2 regions of the Parabacteroides sp. Y3-G-102 genome follow, and region 2 is predicted to be linked to the other one. Evidence: riboswitches for the same ligand, from Rfam matches in the RefSeq annotation. Region 2 holds a riboswitch; the other holds the start of a gene.
What was found. A riboswitch is a leader RNA that binds a small molecule or an ion and turns the genes downstream of it on or off. The one in region 2 is predicted to bind thiamine pyrophosphate.
Positions count from the first base shown of each region.

Region 1: linked by a shared signal. The riboswitch ahead of NBH16_RS20385 (sulfide-dependent adenosine diphosphate thiazole synthase) and the one ahead of NBH16_RS13780 (TonB-dependent receptor) in region 2 are both predicted to bind thiamine pyrophosphate.

Region 1 is NZ_JAMOKU010000056.1:18,071-25,597, reverse strand. It holds gene NBH16_RS20405 (efflux RND transporter permease subunit) at 1-2,929, opposite strand, end outside; gene NBH16_RS20400 (efflux RND transporter periplasmic adaptor subunit) at 2,945-4,180, opposite strand; gene NBH16_RS20395 (DUF6769 family protein) at 4,259-4,663, opposite strand; gene NBH16_RS20390 (hypothetical protein) at 4,734-5,153, shown strand; gene NBH16_RS20385 (sulfide-dependent adenosine diphosphate thiazole synthase) at 5,210-5,980, opposite strand; TPP riboswitch at 6,043-6,139, opposite strand; gene NBH16_RS20380 (IbrB-like domain-containing protein) at 6,230-6,754, opposite strand; gene NBH16_RS20375 (DUF3440 domain-containing protein) at 6,738-7,527, opposite strand, start outside.
Region 2 is NZ_JAMOKU010000025.1:67,846-75,372, forward strand. It holds gene NBH16_RS13770 (thiamine diphosphokinase) at 1-549, opposite strand, end outside; gene pnuC (nicotinamide riboside transporter PnuC) at 567-1,154, opposite strand; gene NBH16_RS13780 (TonB-dependent receptor) at 1,189-3,387, opposite strand; TPP riboswitch at 3,430-3,540, opposite strand; gene rimP (ribosome assembly cofactor RimP) at 3,778-4,245, shown strand; gene nusA (transcription termination factor NusA) at 4,250-5,515, shown strand; gene infB (translation initiation factor IF-2) at 5,536-7,527, shown strand, end outside.

The DNA.
Region 1 (7,527 bases), on a different contig from region 2:
CCAAGGCAGAACTCAACGCCGTCATCAAGATCGGGTTCAAACGGTCTAGGGAACCTTGTATCACGGACTCACGCAATCCCATTCCCTCTCCACGCAAATGCGTATAGTGGCTGATCAGCAGCATACCGTTTCGGGTAGCGATACCAAACAAGGAAATGAAACCGATAATCGCCGGGATACTGATCTCGCCGGAAGTAAGCCATAGGATAATCACGCCACCGATCAACGCCAACGGCAGGTTCAACAAGATCACGCCGCTCTCCTTCACGTCCTTGAACTCATTGTACAGTAACATGAAGATCACCAATAACGACATCAATGACGTCAGCAATAAGGTACGGCTGGCCGCCGCCTCGCTCTCGAACTGGCCACCATATTCGATATGGTATCCCTCCGGCAAACGGATATTAGCCTCTACCCGATCCTGTATCTCATTAACCACACCCCGCAAGTCACGTTCCGATACATTGGCACTAATAACGATCTTACGTTGCACATTCTCACGATTGATCGTATTCGGACCGGTCACCGAACGGATATCGGCCACGTAGCTTAGCGGCACTTTCTGTCCGGCGGCATCGATCATCAGATTGCTAATATCATCCATCGTGGCACGGCTAGCGTCGGAGGTCTTCACGGTCAAATCGAAACTCTTGCCATCATCGTACACCTGACTGACGGCCTCGCCTCCCAACATCACATTGATATATTCCTCGAACTCCGGCAGGGGAATGCCATATTTAGCCAACAACTCACGTTTCGGGGTGATTGTCAACTGCGGACGCTCGATCTGCTGCTCTACCTTCAAGTCCACCAGACCCGGGATCGTTTGGATAGCGGCCTTGATCTGGTTACCGACCGTAAACATCAGGTTCAAGTCCGTACCAAACAGTTTGATAGCGATATTCGCCTCCGTACCGGAAAGCATAGCGTCGATACGATGGGAAATAGGTTGCCCGATCTCTATATTAGCGCCGCTGATCGTAGATAACTTCTTGCGGACATCATTCATCACCTCATCCCGACTACGGTCTTGCAATTCGAAAGGAGCCTCGATCTCGGAAACATTCACGCCCAAGGCATGCTCATCCAATTCCGCACGACCGGTCTTCCGAGCCACAGTCTTTATCTCGGGTACTTGCAACAGCAACGCTTCCGCACGGCGTCCGATCTGATCCGACTCGTCCAAGGAAATTCCCGGAAGCGAGCTTACGTTGATCGTAAAAGAACCCTCATTGAACGGGGGCAAGAAACTACGTCCCAAATGAAAGAAGATCACCAAGGCGACCACAAACAAAGCGATCGTGGTACCTAGCACCCATTTCTGGTAAGCCAACGCTAACTCCAAAGCCCGTTTATACACCACCTTCAACTTCCGGGCTATCCAAGCCTCACGCAGTTCCTTCATTCCCGTCGCTTTACGGTTCAGCAAATAGCTACAAAGCACCGGGGTCAAGGTAAGCGCCACCACCGTAGAAGCAAACAACGCCACGATAAAAGCGATACCCAGCGGAACCAACATACGGCCTTCCATACCACTCAAGAAGAACAAGGGCACGAAGCTCACCACGATAATCAAGGTAGAGTTCAAGATCGGCATACGTACCTCACGGGAAGCGTCGTAAACCACCTCCAAGGTAGAGCGTTGCTGATCCGGAGGCAAGAGCCGGTTTTCCCGGATTCGTTTATACACGTTCTCCACGTCCACGATAGCGTCATCCACCAAGGAACCGATAGCGATCGCCATACCTCCCAAGCTCATCGTGTTAATCGTCAATCCCATGTAGTGCAATACGATGATAGAGACCAGCAAAGATAACGGCAAGGCTACCAACGAGATCACCGTCGTACGTATATTCATCAAGAACAGGAACAAGACGATCACCACGAAGAAACTACCCTCAAACAAGCTCTTCTTTACATTATTAATAGAGTTATCGATAAAATGACTCTGGCGGAATATATCCGTAGAGACATGTACATCCGCCGGCAAGTTCTTCCGCAAATCGACAACAATCTCGTCCAGCTTCTCCGTCAACTTCTCCGTACTCGTATCCGGCTGTTTGGTCACGGTAATCAGCACGGCTGGCTTTGTCCGCTCGGAAGCGGTTCCCAACTTCGGGCTTTTACCGCCGATCTTAACCGTAGCGATATCACCCAGCATAACCGGATACTCATTCACAGTCTTCACCACACCCTGAGCGATCTCCTCCGCCTTCGACGTAGACAAGACTCCCCGGATGATATACTCATTATCAAACTCATACAATACACCACCATTGGCGTTCCGGTTCATATTCCGACAAACATCCAACACCTCGTTCAACCCTACACCGTAGTGCTTCATACGAGCCGGGTCCAACAAGATCTGGTACTCCTTAATATCGCCACCGATCACGGCCACCTGCGCCACACCGCCCGTAGACAACAAACGGGGACGGATCGTCCAGTCGGCGATCGTACGTAAGTCCAACAAAGACGTGGAATCGGCGGTCAAACCGAGGATCATCATCTCACCCAAGATGGATGACTGCGGGCCTAAGGTCGGTTTACCTACGTTCTCGGGAAGGCTCTCACCCAAGACAGCCAGTTTTTCGGACACGATCTGACGAGCCCGGTAAATATCCGTACCCCAATCAAACTCTACCCAAACCACGGAGAATCCGGTGGTAGACGAGGAACGTACACGCCGCACGTCCATCGCACCGTTCACGGCAGTCTCCACAGGGAATGTCACCAAGCGTTCCACCTCCTCGGGAGCCATACCGTTCGCCTCGGTCATGATCACGACCGTCGGGGCGTTCAAGTCCGGGAACACATCCACGTCCGTATTAAACGCCGTGTACGTACCCCAGATCATCAGCAATAGCGCACAAACCAAGATTACCAACCGGTTGTGCAATGAATAATAAATTATCTTATTTAACATGCAACGTCCCTCCTATTAATGGCTATGGCTATGAGCCGGTATCGCGTTAGAAGCGGAAGACAACTTGATCTGGTAAGCGCCACGGGTCACGACCTCATCGCCCGGTTTCAATCCGGAAAGGATCTGTACCTCCGAGCCGTTATTCGCTCCCAGCGTCACCCATTGCTTCTTATAGCCTTCCTCATCCAGACGGATAAATACCGAATAAACGCCCTGCTCCTCGATAAGGGCGGAGACAGGCACACTCAAGACATTCTCCATCGGCTTTGTCAACAAAAAGATCTCCACGAAAGAACCGGGGATAACCGCTCCTTTATTATCGAACTCGAAAGTCACCGGTACATAGAAAGAGTTCATATCGGAAGCCTTTCCATACGATAACAACCGTCCACGCAAATCAGACAATTTATAGAGAGCGTTATCATACGGAGTCATGAAATTAGCGGTTTGGATCATGGGAAGATCGTTGTAATACCTCTCAGACACGTCCGCACGCAATACCAAACGATTGTTTTGCGAGATCGTAGCCAAAGGCTGGCCTACGGATACATAATCACCCTCTTTCACTTGGATGTTCTTCAAGTAACCATTCAAGGGAGAGACTACAGACACGCCTTTCGCCGTCTGTTTTCCCGCTATCGCCTCATAAGCGACCTTGGCGTTCTCGTAATTCAAGCGGGCCTGCTCGAAATCCTTGGCGGATACGATCTTATCGCCTACCAAGGCTTGCATACGCTCGTATTCCTTTTTCGCTGTCTCATAAGCGAATTTAGCCCTTGCCGCCACGTCTCCATCCGAGAGGGCGTTGGAAGCGATACTCAACACGGCCTGTCCCTTGCGTACCGCCGTACCATCCACGAACGGCAAGCTACCAAACGAGATCACGCCGGGGACGGTAGCGACGATCACGGACTCCTCCCCTTGCGCTGCCATTACTCGTCCGCTCGTCTTAATCACATCCGTGAAAGGAGCGGGATTAACCGTTACGGTCTGCAAACCAACGGCCTCGGCTAAGGCTTTCTTAAAGACAATCTCGCCGGGATGGGTACCACCAGCCTCATGCTCATGGTCATGGCCTTCGTGTTCATGTCCCTCATGATCATGATCGTGATCGTGATCCTCACCTTCATGCTCATGGTCGTGAGCCTCTAATTCATGATTATGCTCATCGTGTCCGGCTTGCGACGCATTTCCCGCACAACCGGCAAACAGGTAAGCGCACATCGCACCTACCAAATATATTTTCTTCATTGTGTAAAAAATCTTGATATCGTTAATAATAAATAGATAGGGGCAAGTCTGTCCTCACCCACTCTCACAAACGAGATATCAAGACATAGGAGGGGCACGAAGTCCCGAGGCACTCACTATCCAAGTGTCGTGCAGCGACTCAATGTAGGGGGCGTTCTCGTGATCAAGGAGCTGTCCGCAAAACGCCGGTTCAGGTGGATAAATGTAATCAAATAAGACGAGTAACGGCATCAGATGTATATCCACATCTCCATCCATAAAATGAGAAATATGCGTACTGAAATAGGCCAAGTTATGCCCGTCGCAACCGCAATCATGCGTATCAGTGCTTTTATCGCCATGCGCTTGCTCCGCGGTCAAGGATTGATAACAAGGCATCCCGTCCCGGTGATGATGGTGAGGGATAACCACAGAAAGCAATGCCAAGATGCCGGCCATCAGCACCACGTATTGTACAATCCTCTGTTTCATTTTCTCACGCATGGCACAAAGATAAGGATATTTTTCCGTTTTTTACATGAATGTTGTAAGTTTGCGGTAAATAAAAAGATAGATGAAGTTTGGAGTAAATAAAAAGGTATTATTATATACCGCCGGTTGCGTATGGATTTTCGCCGGTATCAATATCTTACGCATCGGTATCATCACATGGTTAAACGATACCCATTATTGGTTATTCAAGATCGGGGAAGCGACCATCGTTTTCTTACTTTTCTTCAATTTGGTCTTTAAACGGCTTTTCTATAAACATTCCGAACGGATCTCCCGGAAAAACGGGAAACATTGCCCGTTCTCTTTCTTCGACGTGAAAGGTTGGATTATCATGATCTTCATGATCGCTTTCGGGATCACGATCCGCACGTTCCATTTACTGCCGAATTCTTTCATTTCCGTATTCTATACGGGATTATCCACGGCGTTGATCATAACGGGATTCTTATTCTTGAGACAAGGAAAAACCGTTGGGAATTGAGAATTGAAAATTAAAGATACAGCTATCAATAATTTTCAATTCTCAATTCTCAATTTTCAATTCCCAAGTTTTTCGCAGATCAACTCAGCAGCCTTCTTGCCGCTCATCAGCATACCGCCAAAAATCGGTCCCATCCGGAAGCTACCGCTTACGCCGTTAGCGGCCATACCGGAAACGAATAATCCCGGGTAGATCTCCTTCGTGTTCTCCACCGTCGTCTGCTCACCCAGCTCCACATTCAAGGAACGCTCGCCGATCACGCCTCCGGTCGGTGTATTCAATTGGATATCATTCTTACGGGCTACCACACGGGCAATCTCGCAATCATGCCCCGTACCTTCCAAGACAGCCTTTGCCATGATCGTCAACGGATCCACGTGCATCCCCTCACGGATTACCGGAGCCCAGTTCACTACCACACCGGCTACGGCATCGTTATGAAACACCACGTCCTCTACCGAATAGCAGTTAAAGATCGTAGCGCCCGCCTTCGTCGCCTGATAAATCAAAGCGGAAGTGGTATGTACCGAATCCATGATATACGTGCCGTTAGCACCTTCCTTATAGCTTACGCCCAATTCCTTGATAATCGGGATAGCCTCTTCCTGCACCACGATATCGTTGAACATCATAGCGCCGCCCCACATACCTCCACCGGGAGCTAGCTTACGATCAAACAACGCCACCTTCTTACCGGCTTTCGCCAAGAAATAAGCGGCCACGATACCGGAAGGTCCCCCTCCCACGATCGCTACATCCACAGACAAGTTGCTCTTCAACTTCTCGAAGTAAGAGTCAATGATTCCACTTGAAACAATCTGTTCCATCTTAATAACTAATTAAAGTTTAAACATCAGGGAGCACATAGAGGTAACGCCCCCTTTATTTCCTAGTTCTACCTTATTTTCCCTTCGCCGGCATTACCCGGATCAGGTTCGATGGGTATAATCTCAGCCCGTATGACTCGGGCACCCCTATGTGATAAGTCGGGGGCAAATGTACAAAAAATTAGTATATATGTACTCAACAGAGCCATAAAAGGCAAAAAACGCTCAGCCAAACAAAATGTAAGAAGCTTAATCTTCTTCCGACCAGTCATCAGACCAACCGAATTCTTTATCCCGGAATAATTCAGCTAATCCCGAAATCTGCTTGAACCGAAGTAACTCATTTTTATCCATTCCAATATTACGCATGATCCACTTATCAGACATCCCAGATTTGACCAACTCCGTAACAATCTCCGTCATAAGTTCCAAGTTGTGCATCCCTCGAGCCCTGTTATGGCGAATGGTTGAAGCCATTCGGTTTGAAATATCTTTCTCAATCACCGTTACAGGCAACATTCCTTTCTCACGATCATAAATCCTTTGAGATTGCTTCATAACCAGATAACGATGATAACCATCTACTATCTCATATAAATCATCCTCTTCAAGATAATAACAGACGCAAGGCATCGTATAGCCATCCTCCCAAATGGAAAGTTCCAATAATCGCATTTCCGGTGGTGCCATGATATTAGGGTTATAGCTGTTGGCTACAATTTTTTCTATAGGGACAGCCCTAACACCATATGCCGGACTAACAAAGTTTCCCATGCTTATAAAAATTATATTTGTCCATTACTTCTTTTCTCATATCCCTTTCTCGTTTTGTCTGGGAAAAACCCATATACTTACATGTATGATCGTTTTTCAAAATACAAACACACATACGTTTGTAAGTAGGGATTTCTTTAAACTCAGGTATATTGATATCATCGATATACTCCATCCGTACCGGTTTCTTATCCGTATGGTAAGCGGTACATTCTTCCACAATGATAGGAATATTAGCCGCCCGTAACTTAGCGATAGTCTCCTCACTGAGGCATCCTCCTTTTTCTCTCCAGAATTTACGGCTGACTCTTAACTTATTCAAATAGTTCTCACGAGTTTCTTTGGGTAAAGTATTTAGGAGAAAATACATATATTTCTCCCAAGAGAACCCGGCTGGGCACTTGATAGCCCTCCATCCCATAGCGGAGGTATTCCCATATATACCGGCAAAGCCAACACCGTTTACACGTCCAACCATCCTCCCCCACATGTCGGGATCGACAACTTTGTAAATGAACAGTGTGGATATCGCTTGGGATATGAATGGGCTCGCCACACGTTGCCGGGACAAAGGCACCCCTGCTTGATAATACAAATCATACAAATGATTATATGTCCAACCGAACTTTCCGTTCGCTATCCAGATATCCTGAGTTTTCCAATCATAAATAGGATATGCGTTATATATAGAATAATTCATTCTGCGAGTCCATTTATAATTAGCTAGTTTTCTGTAATTCTTATCACTATGTATGGCCCGCCACCTATTAAAA
Region 2 (7,527 bases):
GGTGAGCTTTCGTTGGCAAATGGGCCAGCGGAGTCCTTCTGTACTAATCTCCCCTTCGGGATAAAGAACGAAAATGGAGATTTGTTGCCCCGGATAAGAAGCGAAAGTCGTTGTTTCTAAGATAGGTGTGAAAAGACCATAGTCGGATAACATCTCCACCCGCTTGAATAAGGGGGCATACTCCATAAGAAGGGATATATTTCCCAATGTATGATCCTCACGCAATCCGGTAGCTCCTAATATGAGAACTTCTCGATAGCCTTGGGCATGGGCGAAGCGGATGGATTTGGAGAGGTCGTTGATCTCTTGGTCCTCTACATGGTGGATTCGGTCTGCGTAGCGTTTGCGCAGGTCGGCGGGTATACTGTCCAAGTCTCCTACGATAGCGTCCGGATGAATACCCTTTTCATAAAGTGTCTTTACGGCTCCATCACAAGCGATAATCGTTTTCGCTTCCTTTAATAATCTCAAGGGTAACTCAGCGGAAGGAAATCTCCCATTCGCTACGATCACACATCCTCTTTCCTTCACTTCCGTATTATCTCCCATAATTCATAAATTATAAATTAAAACTCTTCCCCTTTCTTCCGCCAATTGTAATAGCCCACAATGGCTAGTGTCGCATAGCAAAAATAGAGTAGCATCGTCGGATACAAGCCCCGAAGGTAATAAAGATATACGGAAACGAGGTTTACGATTACCCAAAAAATCCAATGCTCGATAATTCGCCTTGCCAGCATCCAAGTAGCGACAATGCCTACCGACGTGGTGAACGCATCGCCTACGGGGATGGGAGAGTCCGTGAATTGATGAAGGAGATACCATAAGATGGCGAATACAACGGCCAATGTTCCGATAATCCCCACGAAAAGCGGAAGGCTCAGATGGGTGTATAGGATACGGTCGGAGGGAAGACTGTCGTTTTCCGTGTGTATCTCATGTTTCTTCCGGGTCCATTGATAGAAACCGTATATGCTGATTCCTACGTAATAGGTTTGCAATCCCATGTCCGCATAAATCTTAGCGGACAGGAAGACAAAGACATACACGAGGGAGGTGAGGAATCCCACCACCCACATGCCCTTATGTTGTTTAATCTCTAGAAAGAGATAGAGCAGACCGGTTATTACTCCGAAGTATTCTAGCCAAACCATTTTAGTAATTGATAATTGATAATTGAAAATTAAGTTAGAATTTGAAGGTGATCCTGGCCATGGCGTTCGTGCCGGCTTGGGTGAAATAACCGTCATCCTTTTTACGTGTGCCGTTTTCGATATACGAGTATACCCATGCGTTGGTCTCGTACTTCTCGTTGAAGAGGTTGTTGATAGTCACGTCTAGGGTTATTTCTTTCATGAACTTAGGCTGGAAGGCGTAACCGATACGTAGGCTATTGATAAAGTAGGGATCGATGGAACGATCCTTGCTGCTTGAATTGTCTATGTATTGGCGGCCTACTATTTGTGAGTTGAAACTTGCGATAAACCCTTTGTAAACGAAATCGAACATGCTGTTCGCTATTAGATTGGGTGAGAAAGCTATATTCGTTGTGCCTAGATCATTGATCTCTTGTCCTCCGGTATCCCAATTATCCACGTATTCCACGAAATGCTTGATTTTATTTTGGCTGAGGGTTACGTTCGCGCTCCAATTTAGCCAAGAGGTGATTTGTACACCTCCGGTAAGCTCGATACCCATTCGGTAACTATCCTTTATATTGGAAGTGAGGGCCTCGCCGATCTCGCTGATCTTGCCGGTCAGGATCAATTGGTTGTTGTAATCCATGAAATAGAGATTGGCTCCAAACCGGAAACGGTCGTTACCAAAACTATAACCGGCCTCGTAATCATATAAGGTCTCGTGGGTAGGACGTTCCTCGGGGCCTGCCTCCGTGAAATTGTCACGGTTCGGTTCCCGGTTAGCGACGGAGAAAGAGACGAAGGCGTTATGGCCATTGTTATGGAAGTTTATTCCGGCTTTCGGGTTGAAGAAGTTCCAGTTCTTACGAATGTCCAGTCCTTCCCCGGCTTTGTCATCGTTTCCCTTAATGGTGTAATGGATCCCACGGTATTGTAAGTCCAGATAGCCGGTGAAAAGAGGGGAAAGACGTTGAGTCAATTTAGCGTATGCGTTGTAGTCTAATTTCTTACCGGTATTGCGATAATATTCGTAATCCGGTTGTGGCAAGACGTTTGCGCTTTTGGTCCACATTACCCGGCCAAAATGATCGCCTACATAGTTGTTGACGGCGGTTCCCAGCGTAAGGCGGGTATTGTCACGTTGATAGTTTGCGCTATAAACGGCTCCATAGAAATAATTGTCGAGCCATTTACGGCGCACAAGGTCCGTCTTTTTTACGGTATTACCCTCCGGATCGATATATTCCGGTAGTTTATAACTGCTGAATTTGGCTTTCGATTTATAATCCTCGTAATATCCATTTCCGTCGGTGTAATGAAGGGTCAGGTTCATATTCCAGAAATCTCCGATACGCTGGCTGGCCATTAAATGGTAGTTGTGTTGCCAATAATTATCCGTCTGATTGTTATAAAACTTCTTCACTCCATCTTCCTCATATTCTCCGCATGGATTATAGCTACGATCTGTGTCAAGTAAATAAGACGGAACACCGTTCCATGCTTGATAGGTCTTCTCGCTGTTCCCGAAGGCTTGGAATTTAATCAATGTATTATCGGCATAGAAAGCGGCGGAGGCATAGTAAGAACTCATACGGGCGGAGGCACGATCGATAAAGCCGTCGCTACGGATATTGGAGTAGCGGGCGTCGAAAGCGAAATGATCGTAAAGTAATCCAGTGCCGCCTTTTACCGTATGTTTCAGCGTACCGAAAGAACCTGCTGATACGGAATATTCGCCGTAAGGCTTTAAGGACGGTTTCTCGGTCTGCATGGCGACCGTAGCGCCAAAAGCCGCAGCTCCGTTCGTAGAGGTTCCGGCGCCTCGTTGGATCTGGATCGATTCTACCGAGGAAGCTATATCGGCCATATTAGCCCAGAATACGGTATGAGACTCGGAGTCATTAACCGGTACGCCATTGATCGTGATATTGATACGGTTCGCATCTGTACCCCGGATACGAAAACCGGAGTAACCGATACCCGTTCCGGCATCCGAGGTCATGATAACAGACGGGGATTGGGAGATAAGGAATGGGATACCTTGCCCGTTGTTCCGGCTGCTTAGTTCTTGTTTGGAGATGTCGCTATAAGCTACCGGGGTCTCTTTCCCGACTTTGGTAGCGGTAATAACCACTTCATCTAAAGATACGTCTTTTGAGATTTTCAAGGAGTCGACCGGACTAGGCATTTGTGCCTTGGCGGTTGTAGCCAGCAAGGAGCCGGCCAAGATAACCAATACATTTTTCATCTTTTCATCTTTTTGCTTTAAAACTAAATAGATGAATAGAAAGGATCGGAGAAGCATGAATCCCTACGACAGCATTACCTGTACAGGTTCTATGGGTATGATCTCAGCCCGCTCCTTTCGTGAAGGATTCCGCGAGCACCCCTTCGTATTCGGCAGCAAAGATAGGCATAAAAATGTTAATAAATATTACTATCAATAGTAAATCGGATTTCTATAGATATTAATTCTGATTACTATCGATCGTAATCCGGTTTGTGTCGTATTAATTTTTTCTGCAAAAAGATGAGGATATTTTGAGAACTCATTGATTTTTTGTATATTTGCGGGCGATTAAGTGAAGTTGAGGAGGGGGCGGGTAGTCCCCTTCTTTTGTTCTTAACAGATATGTGTATGATAGAAAAGAAAGTGGTAAGCCAATTAGTAGAGGAAAAACTAGCCTCTTCAAGCAATTATTTAGTAGACGTAGTGATTAAACCGGGGAACCTGATAGTCGTTGAAATTGATAACGATGAAGCGGTAAGCATTGATGATTGCGCTGAGTTGAGCCGGTATTTGGAGGAGCATCTGGATCGTGACGTCGAGGATTATGAGCTGGAGGTTGGCTCCGCCGGCATTACTTCTCCTTTTAAGGTACTTCGCCAATACGTCAAGAACATCGGAAACGAGGTGGAGATGCTGTTGAAAAACGGCTCGAAGCTGACAGGTGTGTTGAAATCTGCCGACGAGAACGGTGTGGTTGTCTCTGTCGAGAAGAAGGTGAAACCGGAGGGCGCTAAGCGGAAGGTAACCGTGATAGAGGATGAGTCGTATACATTTGATGAAATAAAATATACAAAATACTTAATAAGATTCAAGTAAGATTATGGCCAAGAAAGAGGAAACAATCAGTATGATTGACACCCTTGCGGAGTTCAAGGAGTTGAAGAATATCGATAAAGATACGATGATTAGCGTTTTGGAAGATTCGTTCCGTAACGTGATCGCCAAGATGTTTGGCACGGATGAGAACTATGACGTGATTATCAATCCTGAGAAAGGTGATTTCGAGATCTGGAGAAACCGTACGGTTGTGGCTGATGATGAATTGGAGGATGAGAACTTGCAGCTTACGTTGACGGAGGCCCGTAAAATCGACGCCGACTGTGAGGTGGGCGAGGAAGTGACCGACGAGGTGCATTTCGCGGACTTCGGACGTCGTGCGATCTTAAACTTGCGCCAGACTTTGGCTTCAAAGATACTTGAATTGCAGAAAGACAGCTTGTACGCTAAGTATAAGGATAAAATCGGCCACATCATCGCCGCTGAGGTTTATCAGGTGTGGAAGAAAGAAATCCTGTTGCTGGATGACGATGGTAATGAGTTGCTACTGCCGAAATCCGAGCAAATCCCGACCGATTTCTATCGTAAGGGAGAGACCGTACGTGCGATCGTTCAACGTGTGGATAACTATAATAACAACCCGAAGATCCTTCTTTCCCGTACGGATAAGGTCTTCTTGCAGCGGTTGTTCGAGTTGGAGGTTCCGGAGATTAATGATGGCTTGATTACGATCAAGGCGATCGCCCGTATCCCGGGAGAGCGTGCCAAAGTGGCTGTCGAGTCATACGATGACCGTATTGACCCGGTGGGTGCTTGCGTAGGTATGAAAGGCTCTCGTATTCACGGAATCGTTCGCGAGTTGAGAAACGAGAACATTGATGTGATTAATTACACCTCAAATCTCTCTTTGTTTATCCAGCGTGCTTTAAGCCCGGCTAAGATCTCTTCTATCCGTGTAAATGAGGAAGAAAAGAAAGCTGAGGTTTATCTACGTCCGGAGGAGGTTTCTTTAGCGATCGGTAAGGGTGGTCTGAATATTAAGTTGGCTTGTATGTTGACTGAGTATACGATTGACGTATTCCGTGATATCGAAGGAGCGGACGAGGAGGATATCTACTTGGATGAGTTCTCCGACGAGATCGACAGCTGGGTGATCGACGCACTGAAGAATATAGGATGCTATACGGCGAAGAGCGTCCTTGCTATGAACCGCAATGAGATTATTGAACGTGCCGATCTGGAAGAGCAGACCGTGGACGATCTTTTAGCTATCTTATCTGCGGAATTTGAAGATGAAGGTAACGAATAAGTATTACGACAAAGTTAGATATGCCTATAAAATTAATTCAAGTACAGAGAAAATTGAACGTGGGAATCAACACGGTGGTTGAGTTCCTGCACCGGAATGGGTTCTCGGTTGAGGATAATCCCAACACGAGGATCAGTGATGAACAGTATGCTTTGCTCGTAAAAGAGTTTGGAAAGGATCTGCCTGAGAAAGATCGTAATTTTGCGGCGGATCGTGCGCAGAAAGAGGCTCCTTCTGTGAAAGAAGAGAAGACTGCGGAAATAAAGACAGTGATACCGGAAGAATTCAGGCCTAAGATCGTAATGAAGGGTCATATCGATTTGGATGGTGGACAACATAAAAAACAGCAGGAAGAGCCGAAGGCTAAAGAGGAGCCGAAGGTGAAAGAAGAGCCTAAGGTAAAGGAAGAGCCGAAAGTGAAGGAAGCGCCTGCCGCTCCCGCTGCTCAAGCTCCTGTTAAACCCGCGCAGCCTGCGCAGGCTCCCACGGAGAAAAAAGAAGAAAAAGTTATAGTAGTGGAAGTGGAAAAAGAAAAAACCGTAGAGAAGCAACCGGTTGTTGCGGAACCTAAGGTGGAAAGTGTGAAACCGGAACAGGAAGTAGAGAAGACCGAGGAAAAAGACGATAATCTTTTCCGTTTGAACTCGGTTAAATTGGAATCAAAGATCAAGGTAACCGGTAAGATTGACTTGGATGCGCTTAACCAATCGACTCGTCCGAAGAAGAAAACGAAGGAGGAGAAGCGGAAAGAGCGTGATGAGAAGCAAAAGTTTAATAACAATCGGCCGGGTAATAATAGCAACGGTCCGGGCGCTCCTCATAAGAGTCCGAATTCGCCTACTTTGATTAAACCGAACGCTCCTGCTAAACCGGGTGAGGAAGGTGACGCTAAGAAGAAGCGTAAACGTATCAAGAAAGATCGAGTAGACGTGAATAATACGCCGGGTACGAATTATCCGCGCCCGAATCGTGACGATCGTCCGAATAACGACCGTAAGCCTCGCTTGAAGAAGCCGGTGAAAGCGGAAGTTAGCGAAGAGGATGTTCAAAAGCAGATCAAGGAGACTTTGGCTCGCTTGACCAACAAGAATAATAAGAATAATAAGGGGGCTAAATACCGTCGTGATAAACGTGACGCCGCTGTGAAACGTGAGCACGAGTTGATGGAACAGGAAGAACTGGAAAGCAAGGTATTGAAGCTGACCGAGTTCGTTACGGCCAACGACTTGGCGAACATGATGGACGTATCTGTAACGGAGGTTATCGGTACTTGCATGAGCATCGGCCTTATGGTTTCGATCAATCAGCGCCTGGATGCGGAGACGATCAATATCGTGGCTGAGGAGTTCGGTTATAAGACTGAATATGTAAGCGCGGATGTTGTCGAGGCGATCAACGCTGATGAGGAAGATGATAACGAGGAGGATTGGGTAGCCCGTCCGCCTATCGTAACGGTGATGGGACACGTTGACCATGGTAAGACTTCTTTATTGGATAATATCCGTAGCGCGAACGTAATCGCTGGTGAGGCCGGTGGTATCACGCAGCATATCGGAGCCTACAACGTGAAGTTGCAGAATGGCCGCCGTATCACGTTCTTGGATACTCCGGGTCATGAGGCGTTTACCGCTATGCGTGCCCGTGGCGCGAAGGTGACGGATATCGCGATTATTATCGTGGCCGCTGATGATAACGTGATGCCTCAGACGATTGAGGCGATTAATCACGCTTCGGCTGCCGGCGTTCCTATTGTTTTCGCTATTAATAAAATCGATAAGCCACATGCTAATCCTGAGAAGATCAAGGAGGAGTTGGCGAATATGAATTACTTGGTGGAAGACTGGGGGGGTAAGTACCAGAGTCAAGAGATCTCCGCTAAGAAAGGTATCGGTGTCGAGGAGTTGTTGGAGAAGGTCTTGTTGGAGGCCGACCTGTTGGATTTGAAAGCGAATCCGAAAAAACGTGCGGTTGGTTCTATCATCGAGTCTTCTTTGGACAAGGGACGTGGCTAT